DNA from 3 places in the Marvinbryantia formatexigens DSM 14469 genome. Region 2 is predicted to be linked to each of the others. Evidence: predicted binding sites of a transcription regulator. Region 2 holds the regulator's gene; each other region holds the start of a gene.
The links. The regulator HrcA, encoded in region 2, represses chaperone genes, less so after heat shock. The targets are predictions, from matches to a motif close to TGTTAGCACTCNNNNNNNNNGAGTGCTAACA.
Positions count from the first base shown of each region.

Region 1: NQ534_RS06790 (Hsp20/alpha crystallin family protein) is a predicted target of HrcA. The motif match lies at 7,607-7,637, and genes of this name have one in related genera.
Region 3: NQ534_RS05325 (Hsp20/alpha crystallin family protein) is a predicted target of HrcA. The motif match lies at 7,363-7,393, and genes of this name have one in related genera.

Region 1 covers NZ_CP102268.1:1,368,414-1,378,444, reverse strand. Annotated here, with positions in the region: gene rlmD (23S rRNA (uracil(1939)-C(5))-methyltransferase RlmD) at 1-918, shown strand, start outside; gene NQ534_RS06815 (putative ABC transporter permease) at 1,036-1,542, shown strand; gene mgtE (magnesium transporter) at 1,653-3,086, opposite strand; gene NQ534_RS06805 (threonine aldolase family protein) at 3,601-4,626, shown strand; gene NQ534_RS06800 (ROK family transcriptional regulator) at 4,816-6,072, shown strand; gene NQ534_RS06795 (AGE family epimerase/isomerase) at 6,229-7,473, shown strand; gene NQ534_RS06790 (Hsp20/alpha crystallin family protein) at 7,762-8,196, shown strand; gene vanR (VanR-ABDEGLN family response regulator transcription factor) at 8,527-9,222, shown strand; gene NQ534_RS06780 (sensor histidine kinase) at 9,212-10,031, shown strand, end outside.
Region 2 covers NZ_CP102268.1:3,762,619-3,772,649, forward strand. Annotated here, with positions in the region: gene NQ534_RS17575 (stage II sporulation protein P) at 1-91, shown strand, start outside; gene lepA (translation elongation factor 4) at 243-2,051, shown strand; gene hemW (radical SAM family heme chaperone HemW) at 2,154-3,302, shown strand; gene NQ534_RS17590 (CHAP domain-containing protein) at 3,467-4,804, shown strand; gene NQ534_RS17595 (SGNH/GDSL hydrolase family protein) at 4,991-5,683, opposite strand; gene hrcA (heat-inducible transcriptional repressor HrcA) at 5,944-7,035, shown strand; gene grpE (nucleotide exchange factor GrpE) at 7,053-7,667, shown strand; gene dnaK (molecular chaperone DnaK) at 7,695-9,575, shown strand; gene dnaJ (molecular chaperone DnaJ) at 9,843-10,031, shown strand, end outside.
Region 3 covers NZ_CP102268.1:1,074,577-1,084,607, forward strand. Annotated here, with positions in the region: gene NQ534_RS05300 (ATP-dependent DNA helicase) at 1-1,801, opposite strand, end outside; gene NQ534_RS05305 (HPr family phosphocarrier protein) at 1,983-2,210, opposite strand; gene NQ534_RS05310 (DUF8052 family protein) at 2,662-3,195, shown strand; gene NQ534_RS05315 (carbon starvation CstA family protein) at 3,199-4,911, shown strand; gene NQ534_RS05320 (aminotransferase class I/II-fold pyridoxal phosphate-dependent enzyme) at 5,089-6,597, shown strand; gene NQ534_RS05325 (Hsp20/alpha crystallin family protein) at 6,754-7,230, opposite strand; gene NQ534_RS05330 (hypothetical protein) at 7,514-8,725, opposite strand; gene NQ534_RS05335 (RNA polymerase sigma factor) at 8,743-9,309, opposite strand; gene NQ534_RS05340 (nucleoside phosphorylase) at 9,416-10,031, opposite strand, start outside.

The DNA.
Region 1 (10,031 bases), 2.2 Mb from region 2:
GCGGGACGCACTCATTCGATCATCGACAACCGCAGGTGCTTCCTGGGTGCCGAGGTAAACGAGGAAATTTTAAACATTATTATTTCTTATATGGAAAAGGAATTTGTCAGCCCGTATGACGAGAAGACCGGACGCGGACTGGTGCGCCATGTGCTGATCCGCTGCGGCTTTACCACGAAAGAGATTATGGTCTGCCTGATTGTCAACGGAACTACGCTTCCGAAGGAGGAAAAGCTGGTGGAGGCGCTGCGGAAGGTTCCCAATATGACCAGCATTTCCATAAATACGAACCGGGAAAAAACCAATGTGATTATGGGAAAGGATGTGCGCCTTCTGTGGGGCAGACCGTATATTGAGGACTACATCGGAAATATCCGCTATCAGATATCGCCGCTCTCCTTTTTCCAGGTGAATCCGGTGCAGACGGAGAAGCTGTATTCTCTGGCGCTGGAATATGCCGGGCTGACCGGAAAAGAGACGGTGTGGGATTTATACTGCGGAATCGGGACGATTTCCCTGTTTCTCGCGCAACAGGCGCGCCAGGTGTACGGCGTGGAGGTCATCCCGCAGGCGATTGATGATGCCTGCCGCAATGCAAAGATCAATGGTATTGCCAACGCCCAGTTCTTTGTGGGAAGGGCGGAGGAAATCCTGCCGGAGGTATACCGCAGGCACCGCATCCATGCGGAGGTAATCGTGGTGGACCCGCCGCGCAAAGGGTGCGACGATTCGCTGCTTTCCACGATTATTGAAATGCAGCCGGAGCGGGTGGTGTACGTAAGCTGCGACAGCGCTACGCTGGCGCGGGATCTGCGGATACTGTGCGATAACGGTTATGCACTGAAGCGCTGCCGGGCAGTCGACCAGTTCCCGATGAGCGTTCACGTAGAAACCGCCGCGCAGCTTGAAAAAATATAGAATTTAAGAATCCTCTGTCTGCCGCCCGGATACGGCGGCAGCACAGAGAAAAAATGTGCTTTATTTTAGCAGCATTTTTAAAAACTGGCTGCTAAAACGGGGAGGGAGAGGGGAAGAATGAAAACACATGGCAAAATCATGTTACTGTATCTGGTGTTTTTATTTGTAACAATCAGTGTGGCAGGATGGTGCGCAGAAGTGGCGTTCCGGTCGGTATTCTGCCGGAAGCTGGTGATTCCGGGATTTCTGTACGGACCATACTGCCCGATTTACGGCTTTGGCGTGGTTGCTGTTACGCTCTTCTGCAATCATAAAAAGAAATGGGTTTCCTTTCTGGAGATTTTCGTGCTGGCTTCTCTGCTGGAATACGTCGTTTCCTTTACCTTTGAACGGGTATTCCATGTGCTGCTGTGGGACTACTCCATGATTCCGTTCAGCATCGGCACGCGCGTAAGCCCGCTGTTTTCCCTCATCTGGGGATTTTTCGGGGTAATCGCGCTGACAGAGGTGGAGCCGCGTATGCGGCAGCTTTATCAGAACCACAGAAATGTGGCAGATATCGGAGCGGTGGCAGGGCTGTCGGTTATCGCGGCGGACGCCGTTATAAAGGTAGCCGGCTTTTAAAAAGCAAAAGAAAAACAGTGGGCGGAAAAGCTCACTGTTTTTTTGGGGGGATTTTGAACGGCGGATTTCCGGACCGGAAGCCGGACCTGAAGGAGCGTCGCCATCTGCGCTCAGCCTGTCAGCCGCGGCAGAAGGTTGAGCAGCAGAATCCAGGCAAGTCCGTAATACGTAACGACGGCAACCAGATCGTTGAGTGTCGTGATGAGCGGACCGGAAGCGACTGCCGGGTCGATTTTTAGCTTCTTCAGAAGAATCGGGATGACCGTTCCGGCGATGCTGGAGAGCATCATCGCTGTCAGCAGTGAAATGCCGACGCACAGCGAGGTAGAAAACGCCGTCAGCGGCGCCTGCCCCTTAAACAGCACCAGATAGATGCCGATGCACACAAAGGACAGCGCGCCCAGAATGATACCGTTCAGAAGACCGATACGCGCTTCCTTGGAAACCAGAAAAAGCTTTTGCTTTAAGGGAAGCTTTTCATCCATCAGCACACGGATGGTGACAGCGAGCGACTGTGTGCCGACATTGCCCGCCATGTCGAGGACGAGTGACTGGAAGCTCACGAGCAGGGGAAGCTGTACCACCACAAACTCGAAGAGGCTGACGGTGCCGGACACCACCATGCCGAGCGCGAGCAGGACGATCAGCCAGGGAAGACGCTTGCTGATGCTCTTTTTCAGCGGTTCCCGCAGATCCTCCTCGGAGGACAGACCGCCGAACTTTGCGTAATCATCGCCCATAATGTCGTCCACCATTTCCACCATGTCCTGGGAGGTCAGCACACCTGTCAGACGGTTATTCTCATCGAGAACCGGAATCGAATCCTCGGAATAATCGCGGAGAAGATTCACACAGTCCTCAATAAGCTGGCTCGCGTACACGTAAGGATAGGAGGTGGTAGTGATTTCCTCCAGCGGCGTGTTCTCGCGCGCAATGATCAGATCCTTTAAATCGACCGCGCCCACCAGAACGCCGTCCTCATCTAACACATAGATGGTGGAAATATTGTCATTTTCCGCCGCCTGCCTCACCAGCTCCTTCATCGCCTGGCGCACACCGGTGCCCTCAGAGACGGAAATATAGTTGGTCGTCATCCGGCTGCCGATTTCGTCTTTGTCGAAAGAGCAGGAGAGCGCGATTTCCTTTTTTAAATCGTCCTCCATCAGATCAATCAGCGTGTCGCGCTGCCCCTTGTCGAGCTGCCGCAGATATTCCACCGCCGATGTGACATCAAAATCTGAGAGCACTGCAACACGTCTGCGGATATTTAATTCCTCCAGATAAAGATCGCGCTGCTGGGAATATTCCAGCACATCTGCAAGCGTCTGCGTATCCAGGATACTGTACAGCTTGTGGCGCTCGTCCCTGTGCAGGACATCCATTGCCTCTGCAATATCCTTTTCGTGGTATTCGTGCAGGCGCTCCTGCAGAAGCTTCGGGGTCAGCGTGCTGCGGATTACGGAAACAATCTCACGCTCGTAATCCGGCTGCTGCATGGCGGTCGTGCCGCCGGAAAGGTTCTTTTTCATCGTCATTGTCTGCATCCTCCTTTACTCATAAATTTTGTCGTACTATGACTGAGCAAAGACGGGCACAGGATGCCGGGGTAAAAAAGAGCACAAAAAAACCATTGTCCCCGGCAAAATGCCGTGCACCCTGCTTTGCTGATGTAGCGCAGCTTTCAGACAGACAATGGCAGTTATAAAAACGGTCAGAATACAGACGGTCTGCGCCTGAAAATCCGCCGCGGGATAACTGCCCTGTCGCTACTTCGTCCACCGCTGTTGCCGTCCATAGTCTCACCTCTCTTATCAGAATTATCTGGTGACGGATAAGATTGTCGGGGTCTGCCACATCTGCAGGAACCCGCAATCTTTGTCACCAACGATTATTTTAGCACCCTCCGCCGGAAATTTCAACACCTGCCGGGAAAAAACGGTGGACATTTATTTCTTTCAATGCTATAACCGAGGTAGTAGTTTTGCTGCTGCACGCGCGGCAGGAGGCGATATCTGCCTCTCATGCCGCCGGCAGGCAAAGGGCAGAGAGGAGAAAGACATGGTTTCATTTGAAAATGATTATATTGCCGGGGCGCATCCCCAGGTGCTGAAAAGACTGATGGAAACAAATCTGGAGCCGCTTTCCGGCTACGGAGCCGATTTATACAGTGAGCGCGCGAAGGAAAAAATCCGTGCGGCGTGCGGATGCCCGCAGGCGGAAGTGGAATTTCTGGTGGGCGGCACGCAGACGAACGCTGTCGTCATATCCTCCATGCTGAAGGATTATGAGGGCGTCATTGCGGCAAAAACCGGTCATGTGAGCGTACATGAGGCAGGCGCCATCGAATACACCGGACACAAGGTGCTGGAAATTGCGCAGGAAGAGGGAAAAATCCGGGCGGATGCGCTGCGCGCATATCTGGAAGCCTACTATGCCGACGAAAACTTTGAGCACATGGTTTTTCCGGGAATGGTCTATATTTCCTGGCCCACGGAGTACGGCACGCTTTATTCCAAAAAGGAGCTGCAGGAGATTGCCGGCGTGTGCCATGCATATCAGATTCCGCTCTACGTGGACGGCGCGCGTCTGGGCTACGGTCTGATGAGCCGCGAGGCGGACATCACGCTGCCGGAGCTGGCGCAGATCTGTGACGTTTTCTACATCGGCGGCACCAAGGTGGGCGCTCTCTGCGGGGAGGCGGTGGTTTTCACAAAGGGCAATAAGCCGGCGCATTTTCTGACGTCTGTGAAAAAACGGGGCGCGCTGCTTGCCAAGGGACGTCTGACGGGCGTGCAGTTTGACGCGCTGTTTACGGATGATTTGTATTTTAAAATCGGTCGTCATGCCATTGAAAAAGCGGAGGAGCTGAAAGCGCTTTTTCACAGCAAAAATATGGATATTTACCTGGAATCTCCCACAAACCAGCAGTTTATTATTCTGGAAAACCGGCGGATGGAGGAGCTGAAGGAGCAGGTAGCTTTCAGCTTCTGGGAAAAGCTGGATGAAAATCATACGGTGGTGCGTTTTGTGACAGGCTGGTCCACCACGGATGAGGATCTGGAAGCGCTGCAAAAGCTTCTGTGACGGCGCACGGCTTTAGCGGGTAATGCGGCGTCTGCGCGCGGCAGAGCCGGTGCGGGAAGCAAAGATATGCCGCGGAAAATTTCGGGGAGGAACAGACATGCTGCGGAAAATTTCGGGGAGGAACAGGCATGCTGCGGAAAGCTCCGGAGAGGAACAGACATGCCGCGGAAAACTTTGGGAGGAATGGAAATGGCACGGATGACGGGCAAAAATAATCTTACATCAAAGCAGTTCAACAGAGGTCTCTTGCTGAAGCTGATAGCGACACAGAACTGCCGGACGCGCATCGAGCTGTCAAAGGCGACCGGTCTGACCAAGATGACCGTCACCAATATCGTTTCGGAATTTATACAGCAGGGGCTGGTTGCCGAGCGTGAGGAGGTGCAGACGGAGGTCTGCGGAAGAAATCCGATACTGCTGGAAATCTCCGGAAAGGCGCCAAAGGTAATCGGGCTTCTGATTTTCCGCGACCGTATAGAGGCGGTGCTGTGCACGCTTTCCATGCAAAAGCTGGCGTCGGAGAGCATTCATTTTGATTCGCTGACTAAGGAGCAGCTATATGCGCACTGTTTTTCCGTGATTGACAGGCTGCTGGAAAAAGAAAAAAATATTTTTGGCATTGGCGTGGCGGCAATCGGTCCGGTGGACATCTGGAAGGGCGTGATTTTAAATCCGCCGCGGTTTTACGGGATACAGAATGTACCTGTCCGGGAGGCACTGGAAAAAAGGTATGCGCTGCCGGTGTTTTTCGACCATGACAACAACAGCGCCGCGCTGGCAGAGCTTCTGTTCGGAATCGGAAGAAACGTGCAGGATTTTCTGTTTGTGGGGATTTCCAACGGTATCGGCTCCGGAATCGTCAGCGGCGGGCGGGTCTATCACAGCCACCGCGGACTTCCGCCCGAAATCGGGCACATCAGCATCGACCGCAGAGGTCCGCTGTGCGCCTGCGGAAACCGGGGGTGTCTGGAGCTGTACGCCAATACACATATTGTTCTGGAAAAGCTGCGGGCGGCAAAGGGACGTGCTTTTTCCGGTGAGCGCTGCGCCGGTCCGGGGGACGCTCTTTCGGCAAACTTCTGCCGGGCGGAGGAAGGGGCTTCTTTTGCTGACTTCTGCCGGGAGGAGGGTGCTTCCTTCGCTGACTTCTGCCGGGCGCCGCAGACGGCGGAGACAGAGGAAATCTTTGAGGAAATGCTGCAGGACGTCAGCGCCGCGCTTGTTACCAGCGTCAATATTCTGCACCCGGAAATGATTGTGCTCGGTCATGACTGCATCGACTGGGACGAACGTCTTGTCGGCAGGCTGGAGGAGCTGGTAAACGAGCGGAAGGTCGTGCACGACCAGCGTCCGCTTCCGGTAAAAAAAGCGTATTTCGGGAAAGAGGCGCAGCTTATCGGGGCGGCGTGCAATGCGGTGGACCAGATGTTCAGGGGATTCGTCTGATTTTTGTAAAAAGACTGTCTTGACATACATCATATACCTGTTATAATGATAGTAAATTAAATATACTATTATCAACAGACTGTGGAAAAGAGACGCTGTCCGGACGTGCCGGAGCCGGGCGGCTGCTTCCGGACGCAGTCGGAAGGGATGGGAGAAATGAACAGAAAGTATCAGATTGACACAGAGGAAAACAGGGCATTTTTGCAGGAGCGCGCTGACGAGCTGCTCCGGTTTGGACACAAGTTTCCCTCGCCGCAGGGAAGCTCCTGGTATCTGGGGGACGATGGTACGCCGTGGAAGGACCGCAACCGCGAGACCTGGATTACCTGCCGTATGGCGCATGTCTACAGCATCGGCTGCCTGCTGGGGCACGAGGGCAGCGAAGAGCTGGTGGACGCGGCGCTGAAGGGCTTAAACGGAGAGCTGAAGGACGTGGAAAACGGCGGCTGGTATCCGGGGCGCACGCCGGAGGGCGATATTCTGCCGGACAAGCAGTGCTATGCACATGCATTCGTGATTCTGGCGGCGACTTCCGCCATGCTGGCGAAAAGACCGGGCGCGGAGGAGCTGCTTGCGGAAGCGCTGGAGCTGTATGATAAGCGCTTCTGGAATGAGGAGGAAGGACTTTCCTGCGATACTTGGAATACCGCATTTACCGTACTGGACGATTACCGCGGCGTAAACGCAAATATGCATACCGTAGAGGCGTTCCTGGCGGTTGCCGATGCGACAGGCAGAGAGGAATACCGGGTGCGCGCGGGACGCATTGTCGACCATGTGATTGCGTGGGCAAAGGATAATGAGTGGAGAATCCCGGAGCACTTCACAAAGGACTGGCAGCCGGATCTGGAGAAGAATAAGGAAAAGCCGGACGACCCCTTCAAGCCGTATGGCGCAACGCCGGGACACGGCATTGAGTGGGCGCGCCTCATCACGCACTGGGCGCTGTCCACTTATGGAAAAAATACAGAAAAGGCGCAGCCGTATGTGGAAGCGGCTGAAAAGCTCTTCAACCGCGCTATTGCGGATGCATGGAACGTGGACGGGGCGCCGGGAATCGTTTACACGACCGACTGGAGCGGAAAGCCCTGCGTACACGACAGAATGCACTGGACGCTGGCGGAAGCCATCAACACCTCCGCTGTTTTATACCGCGTCACCGGAAAACAGCAGTATGCGGATAATTACGCAGAATTTATGCAGTATCTCGATGAGACCGTGCTGGACCATGTAAACGGCTCCTGGTTCCATCAGTTAGATCAGAACAATCAGCTTCTCGGAACCGTGTGGCCGGGAAAATCCGACATCTACCATGCATTGCAGTCCATGCTGATTCCGTACCGCAGAGTGGATACCTCCATTGCCTGCGCCGTAAAGGAAACAGCCGGACATGCCTGCTGATGTCTGCGCACTGCGCGGGAAGACAGTTCAGATACCGGAAAATGGAAGCAAAGGAAAGAAGGCAGTGTACTGAGATAAAGGTACACTGTCTTTTTTTCATATTTCCCAAAAGTTCACAAATTTTTCACAAAATTGTTAGCACTCCCTCTTGACGAGTGCTAAAAAGTGTGTTATATTACATCTAGAACAGATGGAAAGGGTATTACAAAAAGGAAATCCTTTCCGGAGGCTCTGAAAAATAAAAAATTGGATATAATACATTTTGAGTAGGAAAAGGAGAGATGACTTATGATGATGCCGAGTATTTTTGGAAGAGATATGTTTGATGACTTTTTTGGATATCCGTTTGATGTAGTAAGAACGAGTGATGCAGTAAAATCTACCATGATGCAGACAGATGTGAAGGAAACAGACCAGGGATATGAAGTTACGATGAACATCCCAGGCGTAAAGAAAGAGGATGTAAAGGCGGAGCTGAAGGACGGCTACCTGACTATCCAGGCAACCACCAACGGCGGCAATGACGAAAAGGACAACAACGGCAGATACATCCGCAGAGAGCGTCACTACGGTACCTGCAGCAGAAGCTTCTATGTAGGCGAGGAAGTAAAGCAGGAGGAAATCAAAGCCAGATTCGAGGACGGCACGCTGAAGCTGTTCGTTCCGAAGAAAGACGCAAAACAGACAGTTGAGCAGAAGAAGTACATTACGATTGAGGGCTGATGAGGCGCAAAGCTACAGTCCATGCCGACAGGCGCAGAATCCGGACGGGTTCTGCGCCTGTTACTGTTTATACCGTTCTGACGCCGCTGCTTTGCCATACAAACTATACAAAAATGATAGCAACATTTTCCGGACGATGCTATACTGATGAAGTGGAGGGTTCACGCTGGCCTCAGACACTTGCTGCGACGCAAAGCCGGGGCTGTGGGTCTGAGGCGTAAGAACGTGATTCAGGCGTGAGCAAATCCCATTCGCGTTTAGAAATAAATTAGAGACAGATAAATTATAATGATGCCAGGAGACAAAAACATCCGGAACAGGGGGACAGCTATGAGTGAAAACATTTTAATTGTGGATGACGAGCGGGAAATTGCGGATCTGGTAGAATTGTACCTGAAGAATGAAAATTTCCAGGTGTACAAATACTATAGTGCGGCGGATGCGCTCCGGTGCATTGAGAAGGAAAAGCTGGACCTGGCGATTCTGGATGTGATGCTTCCGGAAACCGACGGATTTCAGATTTGCCGCAAAATCCGCGAAAAATATAATTACCCGGTTATTATGCTGACGGCGAAGGGCGAGGAGGTTGACAAAATCACCGGTCTGACGCTGGGAGCTGACGACTACATCACGAAGCCTTTTCTGCCGCTGGAGCTGGTCGCGCGTGTGAAAGCGCAGCTCCGTCGTTATAAGCGCTACAATGTGGGGGCGCAGCCGCAGGCGGATGTGTTTGAATATGGCGGGCTTGTGCTTAATGTGACGACGCATGAATGTACGCTGAACGAAAAGCCGCTGGTGCTGACGCCGACCGAATTTTCCATTCTGCGCATTCTCTGCCAGAACCGCGGACGGGTGGTCAGCTCGGAGGAGCTGTTCCGCCAGATATGGAAGGAAGAATATTTTACGAAGAATAACAATACGATTACCGTTCACATCCGTCATTTGCGGGAAAAGATGGGCGATTCCTTTGAAAATCCGAAATACATAAAAACAGTCTGGGGGTGCGGCTACAAAATTGAAGGCTAAATGCATACGGACATTAAAATTCATATTGATAATGGCGGCGGGGATTGCCGGCTGTCTATGGATTTACAGCACTGTCGATTATTTCTGGAACGGCATGTTTATAGACTGGTTTACGGCAAATTATACAAACATGTATATGCTGGATAACGGCGCCTATGTTTATGAGCCAATCTGGGGGGATGTCAAGTGGCTGCTTCTCAGAATGATGATTCTGGGCGTGATGATATGTATCGCGGTGGCATACCTGACGGCGCGCTATTATGCCAGAAAAAAGGTGAGGGAGTCCGTCACGGAAACGGGCGCTATGATACGCCGCTATATGGCGAAGAATCTGGAGGCGGAGGAGGTCTTTCCGCCCGGATATGAGGAAATCGCCATGCAGATGAGCAGTATCAGAAATGATATACAGCGGCGGGAACAGACGCTGAAGGAAGAGGTGAGCCGGAAAAATGATCTGATTGTTTATCTGGCGCACGATTTAAAAACGCCGCTTACTTCTGTTATCGGCTATCTGAGCCTGCTGGAGGAAGCGCCGGATATGCCGCCGGCGCAGAAGGCAAAGTATGTGCATATTTCTCTGGAAAAGGCGCTCCGGCTGGAGCAGCTTATCAATGAATTTTTTGAAATTACGCGCTATAATCTGCAGCAGATTGTGCTGGAGAAGGAGAGCATAGATATTTCTTATATGCTTATCCAGATGGCGGATGAGTTTTATCCTATTCTGCAGGCGCATGGAAATACGGCGCAGGTGGAAGCGGGGGAGGGACTGACGGTTTACGGCGATTCCATGAAGCTGGCGCGTGTGTTTA
Region 2 (10,031 bases):
GGAGGCGGGTACCCAGCTCAGTACCGTTGCGGAGGAAAAAAACGCGATGGAAGCCTTTGCAAAGGTACTGGATGCGGTTCTGCAGGGGTAATGTTCACGCCGGATGCCGGTCTCCGACAGTTGTTACAGCGAATCCGGGTAGACAAATATTTGGAAGTTATGATACAATAGGCGGTAAGCGCGGGGCGCCAGGGGTGCTTTTGCGCAAAAGCGTGAAAAGAGAGTAAAGGACAGACAGATATATGGTTGAGCAGAGTAAAATTCGGAACTTTTGTATTATTGCACATATTGACCACGGAAAATCCACACTGGCGGACCGCATTATCGAAATGACGGGGCTTCTGACCAGCAGGGAAATGCAGGCGCAGGTGCTGGATAATATGGAGCTGGAGCGGGAGCGCGGCATCACGATAAAGGCGCAGGCGGTGCGGACGGTCTACCGGGCAAAGAACGGGGAAGAGTATATTTTTAATCTGATCGATACGCCGGGACATGTGGACTTTAACTACGAGGTATCCCGCAGCCTGGCGGCGTGCGACGGCGCGATTCTGGTGGTGGATGCGGCGCAGGGAATCGAGGCGCAGACACTGGCGAATGTTTATCTGGCGCTCGACCACGATCTGGACGTCATGCCGGTGATTAACAAAATTGATTTGCCGAGCGCCGACCCGGAGCGTGTCATCAACGAGATTGAGGACGTCATTGGCATTGAGGCGCACGATGCGCCGCTTATTTCCGCGAAGCTGGGAACGAATGTGGACCAGGTGCTGGAGCAGATCGTGGAAAAGATTCCGGCGCCGGACGGAGACGCGTCGGCTCCCCTGAAGGCGTTGATTTTCGACTCGGTATACGATTCCTATAAGGGCGTGATTGTGTTCTGCCGGATACGGGAGGGCAGCGTGAAAAAGGGAACGCCGATTACCATGATGGCGACGGGGGCGAAGGCGGAGGTAGTGGAAGTGGGCTATTTCGGCGCCGGACAGTTTATTCCCTGCGAGGAGCTTTCCGCCGGGATGGTCGGCTATATTACGGCAAGCCTGAAAAATGTGAAGGATACGCGCGTGGGTGATACCATCACGAACACGGAGCGTCCGTGCGCGCAGCCGCTTCCGGGCTACAAAAAGGTGAATCCGATGGTTTACTGCGGCATGTACCCGGCGGACGGGGCAAAGTATCCGGATCTGCGGGATGCGCTGGAAAAGCTTCAGCTCAACGACGCTTCCCTGCAATTTGAGCCGGAGACCTCGATTGCGCTTGGATTCGGTTTCCGCTGCGGTTTCCTGGGACTTTTGCATCTGGAAATTATCCAGGAGCGTCTGGAGCGCGAATACAATCTGGACCTTGTGACGACGGCGCCGGGCGTTATCTATAAGGTGCACAAAACAAACGGTGAAGTGATGGAGCTGACCAATCCGGCGAACCTGCCGGATCCGTCGGAGATTGAATATATGGAGGAACCGGTCGTCGGTGCGGAAATCATGGTGACGACGGAATTTATCGGTCCGATCATGCAGCTCTGCGAGGAGCGGCGCGGCACGTATCTCGGCATGGAATACATGGAGGAGACGCGGGCGCTGCTGAAGTATGATCTGCCGCTCAATGAGATTATCTACGATTTCTTTGACGCGCTGAAATCGCGCTCCAGAGGGTACGCTTCGTTTGATTATGAAATGAAGGGATATGTGCGCTCCGAGCTGGTGAAGCTGGATATTCTGGTGAACCATGAGGAAGTGGATGCGCTCTCGTTTATTGTACATGCCGGTACGGCGTATGAGCGCGGCAGGAAAATGTGCGAGAAGCTGAAGGAGGAAATCCCGCGCCAGTTATTTGAGATTCCCATTCAGGCGGCTATCGGCAGTAAAATTATCGCGCGCGAGACGGTGAAGGCAATGCGCAAGGATGTGCTGGCGAAGTGCTATGGCGGCGATATTACCCGTAAGAAGAAGCTTCTGGAAAAGCAGAAGGAAGGAAAGAAGCGGATGCGCCAGGTGGGTAACGTGGAAATCCCGCAGAAGGCTTTTATGAGCGTGCTGAAGCTGGATGATAAATAAGAGACTGTGCGGCGCGGGCAGAGCGGAAATGCTGCTTTGCGCGGCGCAGAAAGACGGAGAGGATATGCCGCCCGGTGCGGTGCGGGCAGACAGGAGAGGCGTATGAGACCACTGCAGATTTATATTCACATTCCGTTCTGTGTACGGAAATGTGCATATTGTGATTTTCTGTCTTTTGCGGCAGACCAGGAGACGCAGCGCGCATACATCCGTATGCTGCTTCGTGAAATAGAGGCGTGGCAGGACCGCGGGGATGAAGTTATCTCCACGGTCTTTTTTGGCGGAGGAACGCCCTCGGTGCTTCCGGCGGAGGAAATCACGCTGGTTATGGAGGCTCTGAAAAAGAAATTTTCATTTGCCGGGGATGCGGAGATCACGCTGGAGTGTAATCCCGGCACACTGACGGCGGAGGGGCTTTCCAGGTATCGCCGGGCGGGAATAAACCGGCTGAGTATTGGTCTGCAGTCGGCGCAGGATAAGGAGCTGCGGCTGCTCGGCAGGATTCACACCTGGGAGGAGTTTGAGGAGAGCTACCGGCTTGCGCGGGCGGCGGGCTTTGCCAATATCAATGTCGATCTGATGTCGGCGCTTCCGGGACAGTCCCCGGCGGCGTGGCGGGACACACTGGAGAAGGTGCTGGCGCTTGCGCCGGAGCATATTTCCGCATACAGTCTGATAATTGAGGAGGGAACGCCGTTTTATGAGCGCTATCGCGAGGATGCGCAGCGCCGTGAGCGCGGAGAAGTCTGCCGTATCCTGCCGTCGGAGGAGGAAGAGCGGGAAATGTACTGGATGACGGAAAAACTGCTTAAAGAGCGGGGCTATGAGCGCTATGAGATATCAAACTATGCGCAGCCGGGCTTTGCATGCCGCCATAACTGCGGCTACTGGGAGCGCAGGGAGTATCTGGGCTTTGGTCTGGGAGCGGCGTCGCTGATGGACCATACGCGCTTTGCAGATACAGCCAGTCTGCAGCAGTATCTGGACGGGCGCTGGAGGGGAGAGACGCAGGGGCGGCTGACGCGTGCGGAAGAAATGGAAGAGACCATGTTTCTTGGGCTTCGGCTGCGCCGGGGAGTGTCCTTTGCGCATTTTTACCGGACCTTCGGGGTGACAATGGAAGAAATTTACGGGGAGGTCCTGCAGCGGCTTGAGCGTCAGAGGCTGCTGGAGCGGACAGAAGAGCGCATATTCCTTACAAAACGGGGGACGGATATCAGCAACTATGTCTGCGCGGAATTTCTTTTCTGAACAATAACGAAAAATGATTACGAAAGTATTAAAAAAGTAAGAAAAGTTGTTGCAAAGGCAGGAAAAATATAGTATACTTGGAATTGCGAAACGTAAAATTTTTTTAACAAAATATTGACGGAAAAAATCGAATAAACACCATATATAGGAGAAGGGAAAGAGTTATGCAGAAAAAAAGGAAATGGCTGTGGCTTTTATTCGGAGTAATGGTGCTTATGCTGGCGCTTCCGGTGTCGGCAAAGGCGGCTACCGCGACAAAGTATACGCTTTCGGGCATATCAAAGCCAAGTACCATTAAAAAAGGCGGTTACTTCAGTCTGAAGGGGAAAATCACCTGCAACAAGACGATGAAGGAAGTCCGTGTTACGATCTATGATATCTCAGGCAAGAAGTGTTATCAGAGGTACATAGCAAAGCCAAAGAGCAAGACCTTTAATCTGGCACAGGCAGACCCGTATATCGAGTTTAACAAGCTTGGTGTGGGGACCTATTATCTGAAGGTGCGCTGCACCGTTTCCGGCGGGAAAAAGGTTGTAGTAAACAGAAAGTTTTCTATTGTCGGTACCGGAACGATAAAGATAGTAAATCCGAAGCCGGCGGGAAATGTTTCCATCAACCAGGGCGCAGCTTATGCGATTGGCGGTACGATTAAGTCTACCTATAAGCTTGCCAGTGTTACGGCTTCTATTACAAACAGCAGCAATACGACTGTTTATACAAAAACGGTACAGCCGAAAAAGACCTCTTACAGTGTGGCAAACACTGCGCTGGACAGCGCAATGCTGTTTGATAAGCTGGCGGCTGGCACCTATAAGTATACGCTGACGGCGCAGGACAGCCAGGGCAAAAAGGTAACGCTGATTTCACGGACCATTACGGTGAAGGCAACGACAAATGGGTCGAATACGACGCCGGGTTCTACGGGAGGCAATGGCAGCAATGGCAATACAGGCGACTACCTGAATACGAGCGGTGCTGTGACAATTCCGGCAAACTTTACGCCGCGCACCACCAGACCTTCTGCGAGCAGTCCGTATTACTACAATGGCAGCTACAATATTTATTACAAGTATAACAGCCTTGCGCCGACCGGTAAGCCGTATTACGGAAATGTCTATGTGCTTGGCAACTGCACCTGGTATGCGTGCGGACGTGCAATGGAAATCGTGGCGAATGCCGGCGGAAATATCGCAAAGGTACAGTCCATCTTCGGCGGAGACCCGGTTGGTATTTATAATTCCAATGCGGCAAAGGGTGTGTTTGAATACGGCACAACGCCGAAAATCGGTGCGCTGGCGATTTTCAACTACGGTTCCAGCGGAGACGCGCATATTGCTGTAGTAGAAAATATTATCAATGGAGTTCCGTATGTATCGGAATCTGGTTACACAGAATCCACTACGCAGCCCAATGCAGCAAAATCAAATATCGTCTTTAAGTATCAGAGTATTTACAACTGGGCAGGCGGCAGAAGCCTGAGAGGCTATATTTATCTGATATAATGAGGCCAGTGGCACTCGTTTGGCAACGACCGGAGTGAAACGGAGATGCGAAGCACGTAACCCTGAAGGACTAGCTACGCGTAGCAATCCGCAGGCATCATATTTAGGGCTTTTGACCCCAACATCATTATATAATTTTAGAAAGAAAAATTCCCTCTGCGGATGCGCAGGGGGAATCTTTTTCTGTTAAGCTACCTTATCCACCACATAGTTATGAATGTCGTTGTAGCTGGCGTCTGTGTAATGCAGACCGTCCACGGTCTCAAATCCGATTTCATTGAGATAGGAATTGCAGTCCAGGTAGCTGTCCGGAAATGCGCTCTGCAGGGTGGCATTAAATATGGAAATCATTTCGTTCGTGGTGTTAAAGCCTTCGCTGTCTATCAGCGGATTTACGGACATATAGTAAAAGCTGGCGCCGGGATAGGTCTCTTCCAGAGCATTGTAAAGGTCGATGTAGAGACTGATGTTTGCCGGGTCGTTTACCCCGAAATTGAAAATGACGGTCTGTCCGGGATTTCCGGCAAGAACTGCGTCAAGCTCCTGGACGCCCTCGGAGGAGAACCACATATAACCCTCCCCTTCTTTTCCTATGTAGGTGCAGCCGTCGTTTACGGCGTCGCGCATACCGATGGTGCGGGAATCACCGACAAAAACAAGGGAGTGCGCCTTAACTGTCCTGGCAACTTCCGCTTCTGTGCCGGTCATCTGTCCGGAGACGTCCCCGTCGTCTGTATCCGGATAGAGAAGCTGCATAAGCTGTCTGTGCAGCGGGCTGGAATCGTCCGCCACATAGAGGGTTACAAAACCTGCCAGCGCGACCAGTGCCAGAATTGCCAGAACGGCAAACAGAATCGTAAGAAAATTTCGTATCTTCATTGCGGATTCCTTTCGTATATTCAGCTTTTCGTGATGCCTGCGCATCTTTCGTATTTTATACTGCCCGGCATCTTTTTTTAGTGTATCTTAAAATACAAAAAATGTCAAATATAACAGGTCGATGCGATTCGACAGGAAAGTTCACAAAATTTTTTTAAAATAGCTATTGACAATCACAGACAGCAGTGGTATCTTAAAACCGTAGATGTTAGCACTCGATTCGAAAGAGTGCTAACAACAAAAGGAAAGGAGGAGCCGGGATGCAGTTAGATGATAGAAAATGGAAAATATTTTACGCTATCATCCAGACTTATCTGGAAACAGGAGAGCCGGTGGGTTCCAGGACGATTTCCAAGTATGCAGACCTCAACCTCAGTTCCGCTACTATCCGCAATGAAATGGCAGATTTGGAGGAGATGGGGCTGATAATCCAGCCGCACACTTCCGCGGGCAGGATTCCTTCCGATAAAGGATACCGCGTATACGTGGATTATCTGATGGAGCAGAAGGAGCAGGATGTAAAAGAACAGCGGGAACGGCTGAGCCGGCAGGAACAGGATGTAAAAGAGCAGCAGGAGCAGGTGAAGGAACAGCAGGAGCTGCTGATCCAGAAGCAGGATAAGATGGAGCTGCTGCTGAAGCAGGTGGTCCGGGTGCTTGCAAACAACACCAACTATGCGACCATGATCACTGCGCCGCGCTACCATACGACGAAGCTGAAATTCATCCAGCTTTCCGCAATCAGTGAAGACCAGCTTCTGGCGGTGATCGTGACAGAGGGAAATATTGTAAAGAACAAAATGCTTCATTTTCTGCACGGCCTGGATAATGAAATGGTACTGAAGCTGAACATTCTGCTGAACACAAGTCTCAATGGGCTTGCGCTGGAGGAGATCAATCTTGGACTGATTACGAAGCTGAAGGAACAGGCGGGAATCCACAGCGAGGTGGTGAGCAAGGTTCTGGATGCAGTCGCGGAAGCCATTCAGATGGAGGATGATGTGGAGATTTACACAAGCGGTGCGACCAATATCTTCAAGTACCCGGAGCTGAGTGACAGCGAGCGGGCGAGCGAGCTGATCAGCGCCTTTGAAGAAAAGAAGGAGCTGGCAAGTCTTATCAGCGAGTCGATGGAGGAGGAAAACAGCACCGGTATCCAGGTATACATCGGAAACGAGGCGCCTATACGGACAATGCGGGACTGCAGTGTGGTGACCGCAACGTATGAGCTGGGCGAGGGCGTCCAGGGCACGATAGGCATCATCGGACCGAAGCGGATGGATTACGAGAAAGTAGTCGATTCGCTGAAAAACCTGAAGTCCCAGTTGGATACCATATTTGACCGGGATTGACCATAGATTAGAAAAGCATGGAAAGGCAGGCGGTTGCAGTGGCAGAAGAAAACATGGAAAAAGACATGGACGAAGCGATAGAGAAAAATACGCAGGAAGAGGAGGCACCGGAGACGGAAGAAGCTTCCCGGCAGCAGAAAGCTTCGGAACCTGCAGAGGAGACAGAAGAAGCACCACAGAAGGAAAGCAAAAAAGATAAGAAGGATGCGCAGATTGAAGAGCTGCAGGACCGGGTAAAACGCCAGATGGCGGAATTTGAAAACTTCCGCAAACGGTCCGAAAAAGAAAAATCGAAGATGTTTGAAATGGGCGCAAAAAGCGTGATTGAACAGCTCTTGCCTATTGTGGACAATTTCGAGCGCGGGCTGGCGGCGGTTTCTGAGGAAGCAAAGGAAGATGCCTTTGTGAGCGGGATGGATAAGGTCTACCGGCAGATGACCGAAATGCTTGATAAGCTCGGTGTGAAGCCGATTGAGGCGGTCGGATGCGAGTTTAATCCGGATTTCCACAACGCAGTGATGCATGTGGAGGAAGAAGATACCGCGGAGAACACCATCACGGAAGAATTTTTAAAGGGTTATACCTACAAAGACCAGGTTGTGAGACACAGCATGGTAAAAGTAGCAAATTAAATATTACATGAGCAGGAGGAACTTATTATGAGCAAGATTATTGGTATTGACTTAGGTACAACAAATAGCTGTGTAGCAGTTATGGAAGGCGGAAAACCGACCGTTATTACAAATACAGAGGGAGCAAGAACAACACCGTCCGTTGTGGCGTTCTCCAAGACAGGCGAGCGTCTGGTGGGCGAGCCGGCAAAGCGTCAGGCAGTCACCAATGCGGACAAAACGATCTCTTCCATTAAGAGACATATGGGAACCGACTATAAGGTAAGCATTGAGGGCAAAAACTATACGCCGCAGGAAATTTCCGCAATGATCCTTCAGAAACTGAAAGCGGATGCTGAGAACTACCTTGGCGAAAAGGTAACAGAAGCGGTCATCACTGTTCCGGCATACTTCAACGACGCACAGCGTCAGGCGACGAAGGATGCGGGCAAGATTGCCGGTCTGGATGTAAAGCGTATCATCAACGAGCCGACAGCGGCGGCGCTGGCATACGGTCTTGACAATGAAAAAGAGCAGAAGATCATGGTATACGACCTTGGCGGCGGTACTTTCGATGTTTCCATCATTGAAATCGGCGACGGCGTTATCGAGGTTCTTGCGACAAACGGCGACAACCGTCTGGGCGGCGATGACTTCGACCAGAAGATTACCGATTACATGATTTCCGAATTTAAGAAGGCGGAGGGTGTGGACCTTTCCGTTGATAAGATGGCGCTCCAGAGACTGAAAGAGGCTGCAGAGAAGGCAAAGAAGGAGCTGTCCTCCGCAACCACGACTAATATTAACCTGCCGTTCATCACGGCGACTGCAGAGGGACCGAAGCATTTTGACATGACACTGTCCCGTGCGAAATTTGACGAGCTGACACATGACCTTGTGGAAAGAACAACCATTCCGGTACAGAACGCGCTGAAGGATGCCGGCATCACAGCTTCCGAGCTGGGCAAGGTGCTGCTGGTAGGCGGTTCCACACGTATCCCGGCAGTGCAGGATAAGGTAAAATCGCTGACCGGACATGAAGCAAGCAAGACCCTGAACCCGGATGAGTGCGTGGCAATCGGTGCGGCTATCCAGGGCGGTAAGCTGGCAGGCGACGCAGGCGCAGGTGATATCCTGCTGCTGGATGTTACCCCGCTTTCCCTTTCCATCGAGACAATGGGCGGCGTGGCGACCAGACTGATTGAGCGTAATACAACGATCCCGACAAAGAAGAGCCAGGTATTCTCCACAGCGGCGGATAACCAGACCGCAGTTGATATCCACGTTGTACAGGGCGAAAGACAGTTTGCAAGAGATAACAAATCTCTCGGACAGTTCCGTCTGGATGGAATCCCGCCAGCAAGACGTGGCGTTCCGCAGATTGAGGTTACCTTCGATATTGATGCGAACGGTATCGTAAACGTATCGGCAAAGGATCTTGGCACCGGCAAGGAGCAGCATATCACGATTACCTCCGGTTCCAACATGTCTGATGCGGATATCGAGAAGGCAGTAAAAGAGGCGGCTGAGTTTGAGGCGCAGGATAAGAAGCGCAAGGAAGCAATCGATACCAGAAACGATGCAGATGCAATGGTATTCCAGACCGAGAAGGCACTCGAAGAGGTCGGCGACAAGCTGGCTGACGCTGATAAGACCGCTGTGCAGGCTGATCTGACGGCACTGAAGGAACTGGTTGAAAAATCGAATCCGGACGAAATGACAGATGCCCAGGTTGCTGAAATCAAGGCGGCGAAGGAGAAACTGATGGAGAGCGCGCAGAAGGTGTTTGCAAAAGTTTATGAGCAGGCACAGGGCGCGGCGGGCGCAGCCGGTGCGGCAGGCGCAGGTCCGGATATGGGCGGCGCGCAGCAGGCAGATTATTCACAGCCGGATGATGATGTCATTGACGCGGACTACAAAGAAGTGTAAAATAGAGGAGGCCGGCAGGGAGCGCTCATCCATACCCGCGCGGATGTGGAGGAAGAGTCTGCCGCCGGCGTCATAAAGCGATAAGGTAAGAAACGCCCGGTTCCCGCGGCGCCGATTACCGGCGGGCTGTACCCGGCCGGGCGGCAAAGCGGTTCCGGGTATCTTGCGGTACGGGAACCGGATGAGCCATCGATTCTGAAAGAGAAAAAAGGATAGAGCTCATTTAGCGGGCAGCTTATGGTAATGGATAGAAGCAGGTGAGGAAAAATGGCAGAGACAAAGAGAGATTATTATGAAGTCCTCGGTGTGGATAAAAATGCGGACGAGGCAGCGTTAAAAAAAGCATACAGACAGCTTGCAAAGAAGTATCATCCGGATATGAATCCGGGCGATGCGGAAGCGGAAAAGAAATTTAAAGAGGCATCGGAAGCATATGCCGTGCTTTCTGACCCGGAG
Region 3 (10,031 bases), 1.9 Mb from region 2:
ACTCCAGCACCTTTTTGCGCAGCTCTGCACCCGTCTCCGGTGCCTGCGGCAGTTCCTCCGGCTGCATTCCCGGCAGATATTCCTGCGCATAGCTTCCGTCTTCCGGCTGCCGGTGTGCCTGTGCGCCGCGTGCACTTCTCTGCTGCCGGTGCGTCCCTGCACCGTATACGCTCTCCGGCTGCGTCTGGTAACGGTTCAGCGGGCTGTCGCCGTCCTCCAGAAGCGTCTCAAGCTGCGTGGATACGTTTAGCAGCGCCAGCGCAAACACTGCAATGTCGCTGCAGAGCGAGTAGCCCTCGCAGTCCCGTTTCCATTCCAGCATATATTTGTTGCATTTATCCAGCGCGCGCGCCGCTTTCCGGCTGACCGGCGCAAGCAGACGCTTCATTTCCAGAAAATCTTCTTTATATAATGCGGCGCTGTACATTTCCCTGCCGCGCTCCACCAGATTGTGCGCCTCGTCTATCAGAAAAATATAGTCGCCCCTGCCCCCGTCGGCAAAAAAGCGCTTCAGCCTCGCCTGCGGATCGAACACATAATTATAGTCGCAGATTACCGCGTCCACCCAGAGCGACAGATCCAGCGACATCTCAAAGGGGCAGACCTGCCACTTCTTTGCGTGGGCAATCAGATTCTCCCGCGTATAGCTGTCACGCAATCCGGAAATCTCCTGCTCTTCCGGTCGTTCTGCCGGCGTCCGCACTCCTTCCGGGATTTCCGGTCCGCACGCCGGCTCTTCCGTTTTCTCCGTCCCGTGCTCAGCCGGCATCCGCATTCCTTCCGGGATTTCCGGTCCGCACTCCGGCTCTTCCGGCTTTTGCTTCCCGCGCTCTGCCTGCTCCCCGGCGTCCGGCTTTCCCCAGCCCGTCAGCAGCTCGTAGACGGCGTCGTTTACACGGTCGAAATGCCCCTGCGCATAAGGACACTTTTCCGGATTGCAGTCCGGTTCCCCGCACAGACAGATTTTTTCCTTTGCCGTGAGCGTCAGCACCTTGTACTGCAGCCCCTGCGCCTTCAGCAGCGAAAACGCCTCCTGCGCGACTGTCCGCGTGATAGTCTTTGCCGTCAGATAAAAAATCTTGTCGCCCAGGCCCTCGCCCACCGCCTTCACCGCCGGAAACACCGTGGCAATCGTCTTGCCGACGCCGGTCGGCGCCTGGATAAACAGCTTCTTTTCCCGCGCAATCGTGCGGTAAACCGCCGCCGCCAGGTCCTTCTGCCCCTCCCGGTACGGATAGGGAAACACGACGCCCGCGATGGACGCCTGCCGCACTTTTTTCCACTCCACCTGGAAGGAAGCCCACTTTTTATATTCCTCAATCAGCGCCGCAAACCACTCTTCCAGCTCCGGAAAGGAAAACTCCTTTCGGATGCGCCGGACCTCCTCTGTCTCCAGATGAACGTACGTCATCTGAACACCGATATGCGCAAGCTCCTGCTGGCAGGCGTAAATATAGGCATAGCACTTTGCCTGTGCCAGATGCACCGCAATAGCCTCTTCTAATTTATTCACATCACGGCCGGTTCCCTTTATCTCATCAATCCAGCTCTTTCCATCCTCCGAAAAAATGCCGTCCGCGCGCCCTTCCACACTGATTACATAAGAAGTGCAGTCGATCTCCGCTTTCAGCGAAACCTCCGCGCGGTAATCCGCTCCCATCTGCCCCTGGATTTTGCGGTGCAGACGGCTGCCAATCTGCATGGCCTCCTTGTCCGCCATCGCGCCGCGCCGGTTGTCAATGTCGCCGCTTCTTAAAATAAACTCTACCAGATTGCGGACCGAAATCCTAATTCTATCCACTAGCTTCCTCCATTTGCCGCTCTCCCCATGTTTCCGAATATCTTATTGTAACGCGCGGCGGCTGATTTGTCACCCGTTTTTCCCGGAATCACAGGAGGTTTTTTGCTTAAAGCGCAACAAAAAACCGCCCTCCGGATTTTTATCCGGAGCGACGGCTTCTTCCCATTCTCTCTGTTTCTCTCTATGCGGCAGCGTATTTATCGAGGATATTTTCAAACTGCGCATCCTTTCCCCCGTATTTTACGGTTAAGACCTGAGACAAATCCAGGCTCAGCACACCCATAATGGATTTCGCATCAATCGTAATACGGTTGTAATATACATCTATATCAAAATCACATTTTCCGGCTACTGACACAAATTCCCTGACTTCTTTCATCTGACTCAGTCTGATCTTTCTTTCTGACATCATCATCTGCACCTCTCTCTATGATTTCTTTTTAGATTTGCTACATTATGTCACAGCACCCGGTTTTTGTCAACTGTTCCAAAAACTTCCTCTGCCGCGGCTTTTTCGCTTCTCATTGTCTATTTTTCCCACAACCGCCAGTCTTAATCATCCGTTTTTTATTTTTCTGCGGGGAGTTCTCATCGCACCGGCAAAAAATCCACATGATTTTGTATAATCATATTTCATTCCGATAACAAAAATATTACATTTATTGAAACTTTTATCAATTAACGTGCTGCTATATTGCATTTTCCGACAAACTATGCTATATTCTTTATAAATTTTTTATTTCTTTATATTTTGTTTATTCTTCAGACAATGAGGTCTTTGGAAAATGGTCCGGTCTGTCAGCCGGATTTTTTTCATGATACAAAGCAAAAGATACACCAGAAAACAGAGGAGAACTGATATGGCGCTGGATTTAACACGAGAAGAAATGCTGGATGCGCTGCTGGGCGCCTACAGCGGATATTTTGACATCGAGCGCGCAGAGAACCCGGCACTCCCGCTGGCTGCCGTCTGCCACTTTAATGTACACACGGCAAAATACGTGCTCATCAAGAAAGCCGAGCTCTGGAGCGCCGATTCCAATGAACACGTTTACATTTTTTCTGTCCCGGAGCTTAACGAGGAGCTTTACCGTTCCTGCGAAAAGCTTGCCTACGAGCAGGGAATGGCGCTGATCGACCCGAAGCCCGGACATATGTATACCTATATTACGGCAGTGTTTCTCTGCGACACCTGTACGCCGGAAGCGGAAAAGCTTCTGAAAAAGTGCAGGCTTTACAAAAGTTTTCATTTTTCGCTGCACGGATGGATGGATTTCCATACCGTACTTGTCTGTCGCGGCGCGGAAGGTTTTCCGACGAACCGCAGCGGCAGGGCAAACGCGAAATTAATGAAAAATATATTCATGAAAAGAAAAAAGAAAAGGAGTGTGTGATTCATGAATGCAGCTTTACTACTGATTGTAGGTGTCGTGATTCTGGTTATCGGCTATGTCACCTACGGCAAATGGCTTGCGGACCAGTGGGGTGTGGACGACAAGCGTGTTACACCGGCGCATGAGCTGGAGGACGGCAACGATTACGTTCCGGCAAAAGCGCCTGTCCTGATGGGACATCATTTTTCTTCTATCGCAGGCGCAGGTCCGATCAACGGACCAATCCAGGCAGCAGTATTCGGATGGGTTCCGGTTATGCTGTGGGTACTTATCGGAGGAATTTTCTTCGGCGCGGTACATGATTTCGGTGCATTATTTGCATCCATCCGCAACAAAGGACAGTCTATCGGCGAGGTTATCGCAACCAGTATCGGAAGCAGAGCAAAGAAGCTGTTCCTCATCTTCTCTTATCTGACGCTGATTCTGGTAGTTGCGGCATTTGCATCGATTGTTGCAAATACCTTCAAGGCTACCTACGATGAAGCAGGCGTGCTGGATATGGCAGCAAGCGCAGCGAATGCGCGCACCGCCATGATTTCCATCCTGTTTATCGTAATTGCCATTATTTTCGGTATCATGGTTTACAGAAGAAACGCTTCTCTGGTTGTGTCCACCGTTATCGGCGTGGCAGCGATCATTGCCTGTATGGCAATCGGCTACAACTGGCATCCGTTCTACCTGAACGGAAATGTATGGATGGTGATCGTCGGTATCTACATTGCCATCGCTTCCGTCACCCCGGTGTGGATTCTTCTGCAGCCGCGTGACTACCTGAGTTCTTTCCTGCTTTACGGCATGATGATTATCGCGGTTGTCGGTATCCTCGGCGCTCATCCGTCTCTGGAAATTCCGGCGTTCACCGGATTTATTGACACAGCGGAGTACGGTGTGGGAAGCTCCCTCGGAAGCCTCTTCCCGGCGCTGTTCGTTACCATCGCCTGCGGCGCGATTTCCGGTTTCCACTCTCTGGTAGGCTCCGGAACCACCGCAAAGCAGCTTGACAAGGAAACGGATGCCCGCCCGATTGCATACGGCGGTATGCTGATTGAGTGTGCGCTGGCGCTGATTTCCCTCTGTGCTGTTGGTTATATCTGGAAAGAATATGTTCCGGGCGGCATCACCACCCCGACTGCAGTATTCGCAACCGGTATCTCCCGCATGTGCGCAACCATCCCGTTCCTGGCAGGCGCGGAGGATGTCATCTACTCCATGCTGATCCTTGCTGTATCCGCATTCTGTCTGACCTCGCTGGATACCGCAACACGTCTGGCACGTTACATGTTCCAGGAATTCTGGCTGGAGCCGGGACAGACCTACAAGGATGCAACCGGCATCAAAAAGACTCTGACAAATCCGTATGTGGCAACCATTATCACGGTTGTGCTCGGTATCGCGCTCGGTATGACCGGCTACGCAAAAATCTGGGCACTGTTCGGAGCCGCAAACCAGCTTCTGGCGGCACTTGGTCTGCTTGCTGTCGCTGCATGGCTCGGCAAAATGGGCAAGAACAACAAAATGTTCCTGTTCCCGATGGCATTCATGCTGGTTGTTACTATCGTATCTTTAATCCAGACCATTATCACCAACGTGACAAACGCGGTAGATATGTGGAACTGGATTCGCGCAGGACTTGGTACTCTGCTCGTTGTTCTGGCGGTTGTCCTTGCTATTGAGGGCGTAAAAACTATCACCAGCCAGGCAAAGGCAAAGAGATAAGACAACCCCCCTACGTCCCCAGGGATGTACGGGGGTATTTTTTTTGAACTTTTCTGTTCCCTTTTTGAACTTTTTCGTTTTCATTAAACTTTCCGTTTTTTCTGTTGAACTTCTTATAGAACTGTTGTATAATCATTTTTGAACTTTATGAAATCCCATTTTCGAAGGAGAACATCTATGTCAAATGAGACCTTTGCAGACAGACTCCGAAAAGCAATGGGCGACTGCGGCGTAAAACAGGTAGACCTGGTGCGTGCCGCCGCCGGGCAGGGCGTAAAGCTTGGTAAGAGCCATGTAAGCCAATATGTGAGCGGAAAGACTGTCCCGCGTGCGGACATTCTTCATTTTCTCGCCGCCGCCCTGCATGTCGAAGAGGACTGGCTGATGAACGGAGATTCCGAAGATGCCGCGCCTGCAGAAAACGGCGCGCTTCCGGAAAAAAAAGAAAAGAATGTTTCAGGAGGAAACACCATGCGTGAATTTAAAAAATCATCAAAACTGGATAATGTATTATATGACGTGAGGGGACCGGTCGTGGAAGAAGCTAACAGAATGGAAAGTGCCGGAACACACGTACTGAAGCTGAATATTGGCAATCCCGCCCCCTTCGGCTTCCGCACCCCGGACGAGGTCATCTACGACATGCGCCAGCAGCTTACCGAAAGCGAAGGCTATTCCGACGCAAAAGGACTGTTTTCCGCGCGCAAGGCAATCATGCAGTATGCACAGCTTAAAAACATCCCCAATGTTTCCATCGACGATATTTATACCGGCAACGGCGTCAGCGAGCTGATCAACCTGTGTATGTCCGCCCTGCTGGACGACGGCGATGAAATTCTGATTCCCTCCCCGGATTACCCGCTGTGGACGGCGTGCGCTACCCTCGCCGGTGGAAAGGCTGTTCACTACATCTGCGACGAACAGTCGGAATGGTATCCGGACATTGAGGATATCAAAAAGAAGGTAAACGACCGCACCAAGGCAATCGTTATCATCAATCCCAACAATCCCACCGGAGCGCTGTATCCGCGCGAAGTTCTCCAGCAGATCGTGGAGGTCGCACGGGAGCACCAGCTCATCATTTTCTCCGACGAGATTTACGACCGTCTTGTCATGGATGGGGAAGAGCATGTTTCCATCGCTTCCCTGGCGCCGGATCTGTTCTGCGTAACCTTCAGCGGACTTTCCAAGTCTCATATGATTGCCGGCTTCCGCATCGGCTGGATGGTTCTGAGCGGAAATAAACGTCACGTAAAAGATTATATTGAAGGGCTCAACATGCTCTCAAACATGCGCCTGTGCTCCAATGTGCCCGCGCAGTCCATCGTGCAGACTGCCCTCGGCGGACACCAGAGCGTGAAGGATTATATTGTTCCGGGCGGACGCATCTACGAGCAGCGCGAATGTATTTATAACGCACTGACCGATATTCCCGGCATCACCGCTGTCAAGCCGAAGGCCGCCTTCTACATCTTCCCGAAGCTGGATGTAAAGCGGTTCAATATCACAAACGATGAGCAGTTCGCTCTCGACCTGCTGCGCGAGAAAAAAATCCTCATCATCCACGGCGGCGGCTTCAACTGGAAACAGCCGGACCACTTCCGCGTGGTCTACCTTCCGCGCGTCGGAGTGCTTGAACAGGCGGCGCATAAAATCGGCGACTTTTTAAGTACCTACCGGCAGTAAAAGCTGCGGTAAATATCACCGGCGCTCTCTGAAAAATCTGTCTTCTTATGCTATTGGGTCAGATTCTTCTTATTGCAAAAAGGTCCGAAGCCGGGCAGCTCTTCGCTGCCTTGCTCCGGACCATACCATTTATCACTCTATTTTAAAGAGGTGCCGTTATCCCTCGATGGCAATATATTTGTTTTCCCCGGCTTTCGCTTTCGTCGCCTCCGTCTTCGGAATGCTCAGCTTCAATACGCCGCTTTCATACTTCGCATGGATATCCTCCTGCTTTACATCCTCACCGACATAGAAGGTTCTGCTCATGCTGCCCATGTAGCGCTCCCGGCGGACAAATTTTCCGCTCTTCTTCTCCTTCTCGTCCTCATTGAGCCCCTTCGCCGCACTGATTATCAGATAACCATCCTTCAGCTCCAGGGAAAGCTCTTCTTTCTTAAAGCCCGGCAAATCAATATCCACCTCGTAGTGGTCGTCATGTTCGCGCACATCCGTTTTCATCATATTCGCCGCATGACGTCCATACAGCTTTCTCTGCGCCTTCTGCGCTTCCTTATCGTCAAATGCCGGAAAATCAAAAAAGTCATCAAAGAAATCGTCAAATAAGTTTTCTCCAAAAATACTCGGTGTCATCATAAGTCATCTCTCCTTTTCCAGTTAAATATGATTGTCAGTAAGAACTGGGGATGACCGGGAAGAAACCGGAATTTTTTATTTATTCATTCCTTTCTTTCCTTCTCCTTTGTTCTATATGTGTTATAGCACATTTATTAGCACTCGTCAAGAGTGAGTGCTAATAAATTTTGTGAATTTTTTGTGAACAAAGAATCAGGTGCATACCGTCCGGATATTTCTGCGCCGGAAGTCCCCCGCAATGGCAGAAACACTCCGGCATTCGTAGCTGTATCTCACGAAATATTTATAAAATGTAACAATCCGCATTCACTACCTTTGTATCTGCCATTGTTCCCATAAAGTTTCTTACAGGGAACCTTTTCTCATTCTCTCCTCCATCATTTTCTGTGATATTCGCAACATTTTCTGAGACCAGCTCCACCGCGCTGCGCTGCGCCGGATTACAGGATACGCTGGCACAATTTTTTATCTCCAGCTTCGCAAGGATTTCTTCCGGCTCCACATCATCCTTCACGCAAACATCCGCACAGTTGGCGATGCAGATTCCCTCCTGCGCTCCCGAAAGCAGCGCACGGTCCACCGTGACAGACACCTTGTTCTTCAGGCATTTGCCCTTGCAGAGCTCCAGCTTCCGGTACTTTGCATCCAGCGCAAGAAATGCTTCCTCCTGCCGTTTCAAAAGCTGCACTTTTCCCTGTATGATCAGCTTCTCCACCTGCTGCAGGCAGGCATCGCTGTTCTCATCCAGCTGCAGGTCGCCACCGATGAACAGTCGTCCACCGTATCTGCGCAGCAATGTTTCGTCCAGCCGTGCATCGTCCTTTATATAGGCAAATCCCTCCGGGACTACTGCGATATCCGTTTCTTCGTCAAATAACGCGACCGCCTGTGCCACCAGTTTTTCCAGAATTACCGCGTTTCTGGTGACAAAATGAACCTTCTTTTCGGCAAGCGCCTGTATATCTGTCTCCGGGTCCGTCAGAAGCACCTTCCGCTCTGCGTAATACCGCGCGCCTTCTCTTGCCCGCAGATGAAAATAACGGTCAGCCTCGAACTCCGGTTTCAATACGATACAGCCGTCCGGAATACAGCTCACACTCCCGTTTACCGAAAGCTTTCCCATCCAGGGCGTCATACTCTTCGGATAGCGGACTTTCCCATTTACATAAATCCCCACTACGTTCTCCAGATATTTCTGTGTATCCGCTTCAATTACCAGGCTTCCATTCACAATCAGAACGATTTTCTTATCGCTCTCCATATCCCCGGTAATTTCATGATGACCGTTTATCGTAACGACCTGCACTCCTTCTTCAAGCTCCAGCGTATTGTCTACATTGAGTGTTACCGGAAGCCTGTGCAGGATTTCTCTGCTGCGCTCATCCTCCACCAGCATATCCGCATTGATTACGATCTGCTCATACGCCGCCAGACCTTCCTCCGATATCTTTCTCGCATCACACAAATCACAATTCACCATAAATTTTTTCTTCAAGCTCTCCACGTCCTTTCTCATCTCCAATATTTCTGAAGCCGCCGCCTCGCCGATGCCAGCCGCGACCGCACCGTTGCAGCCGGAAGTGAAAACAGCTTTCCAAGCTCTGCCGAATTATACCCCTGGAAATAACGGAGTACAAATAAAACGCGCTCTTCCTCCGGAAGAATCTGCAGCATCTGCTCGCAGTCAATTTCCGCATATAACCCTTCCTCTACAGGATTCTCCGGCAATTCCTCTGTAACCTTTTCATATGCAGTATGCCGCAAACGGTCGAGATACAGATTCTTTACGGTCCGGTAAAGCCATGCCCGCCGCTGTGCGGGCTGCAGCATTTCCAGCGTTTTCTCATGAATCAGTGCACGCAGAAATGCCTCCTGTATCAAATCGTCCGTCAATGTCTCATCCTGCGTCATCGCCCGGCACCATCCCGTCAGTTCTTTGCGGCATGTATTGTAGAGTTCTTCCAGCAAACCGTTTCCTCCCTCCCGCCATCCGTCCGCTTCCCTGCGGTTTCGTTTTTTCGCTGTTTTCATGCGATTGCTTTTTCTTCCGCATTCGTTGCTGTTTTTTGGTGGCTTCACTTATATAACGTCCGGGAGGCATAAAGTGTTGAAAAATTTTCAAGTAATTTTTTGTATGCTGCGCTTCGCAAACATATTTCCGGCACTCCGTAGCAAATCTTCCTTTTTACAATTTTTTCACAAGTTCAATCGCAGTAGCAATTAAATTATACCGTATATTCTTTTGCATATTCCAATTTCGTGAATCCCACACCTCACCGCTTACATCATCACCGGCATATAATAGCTGGGCAAGCGGAATATGATAATATTGAGACACCGCAAAAAAAGCTGCCGCTTCCATTTCCACAGTTATACAGCCTTCGTTTCGTCTTAATGCAATCATGTCGGGAGTTTCTCTGTATATGGCATCGCTTGTCCAGGTTTTTCCTGTTGTAAATGGAATCCCCATCTGTTCCAGACACGAAACCACAATCTCGGCGGTCTCCTTATGACATTCAACTTCACGGGATGGCTCCAGGTAATGATAAGATGTTCCCTCATCTCTGACCGCAGATACCGGGATAATGATTTCTCCCACTTTACTGTTCTTTGCCAGCGCCCCTGCGCCGCCACAAATTATGAATTTTTCACATCCCATAGCATGTAGTTCTTCAAGCGTTACAGCCGCTCCCGGTGCACCGCAAAATGCCATTGTAATGCAAAGTCTCTCTTCGCCGTACACATATTCATACACAGGCATGTCAAGCACTTCTGAGTTAAGATAACCGATGACAGAAAGA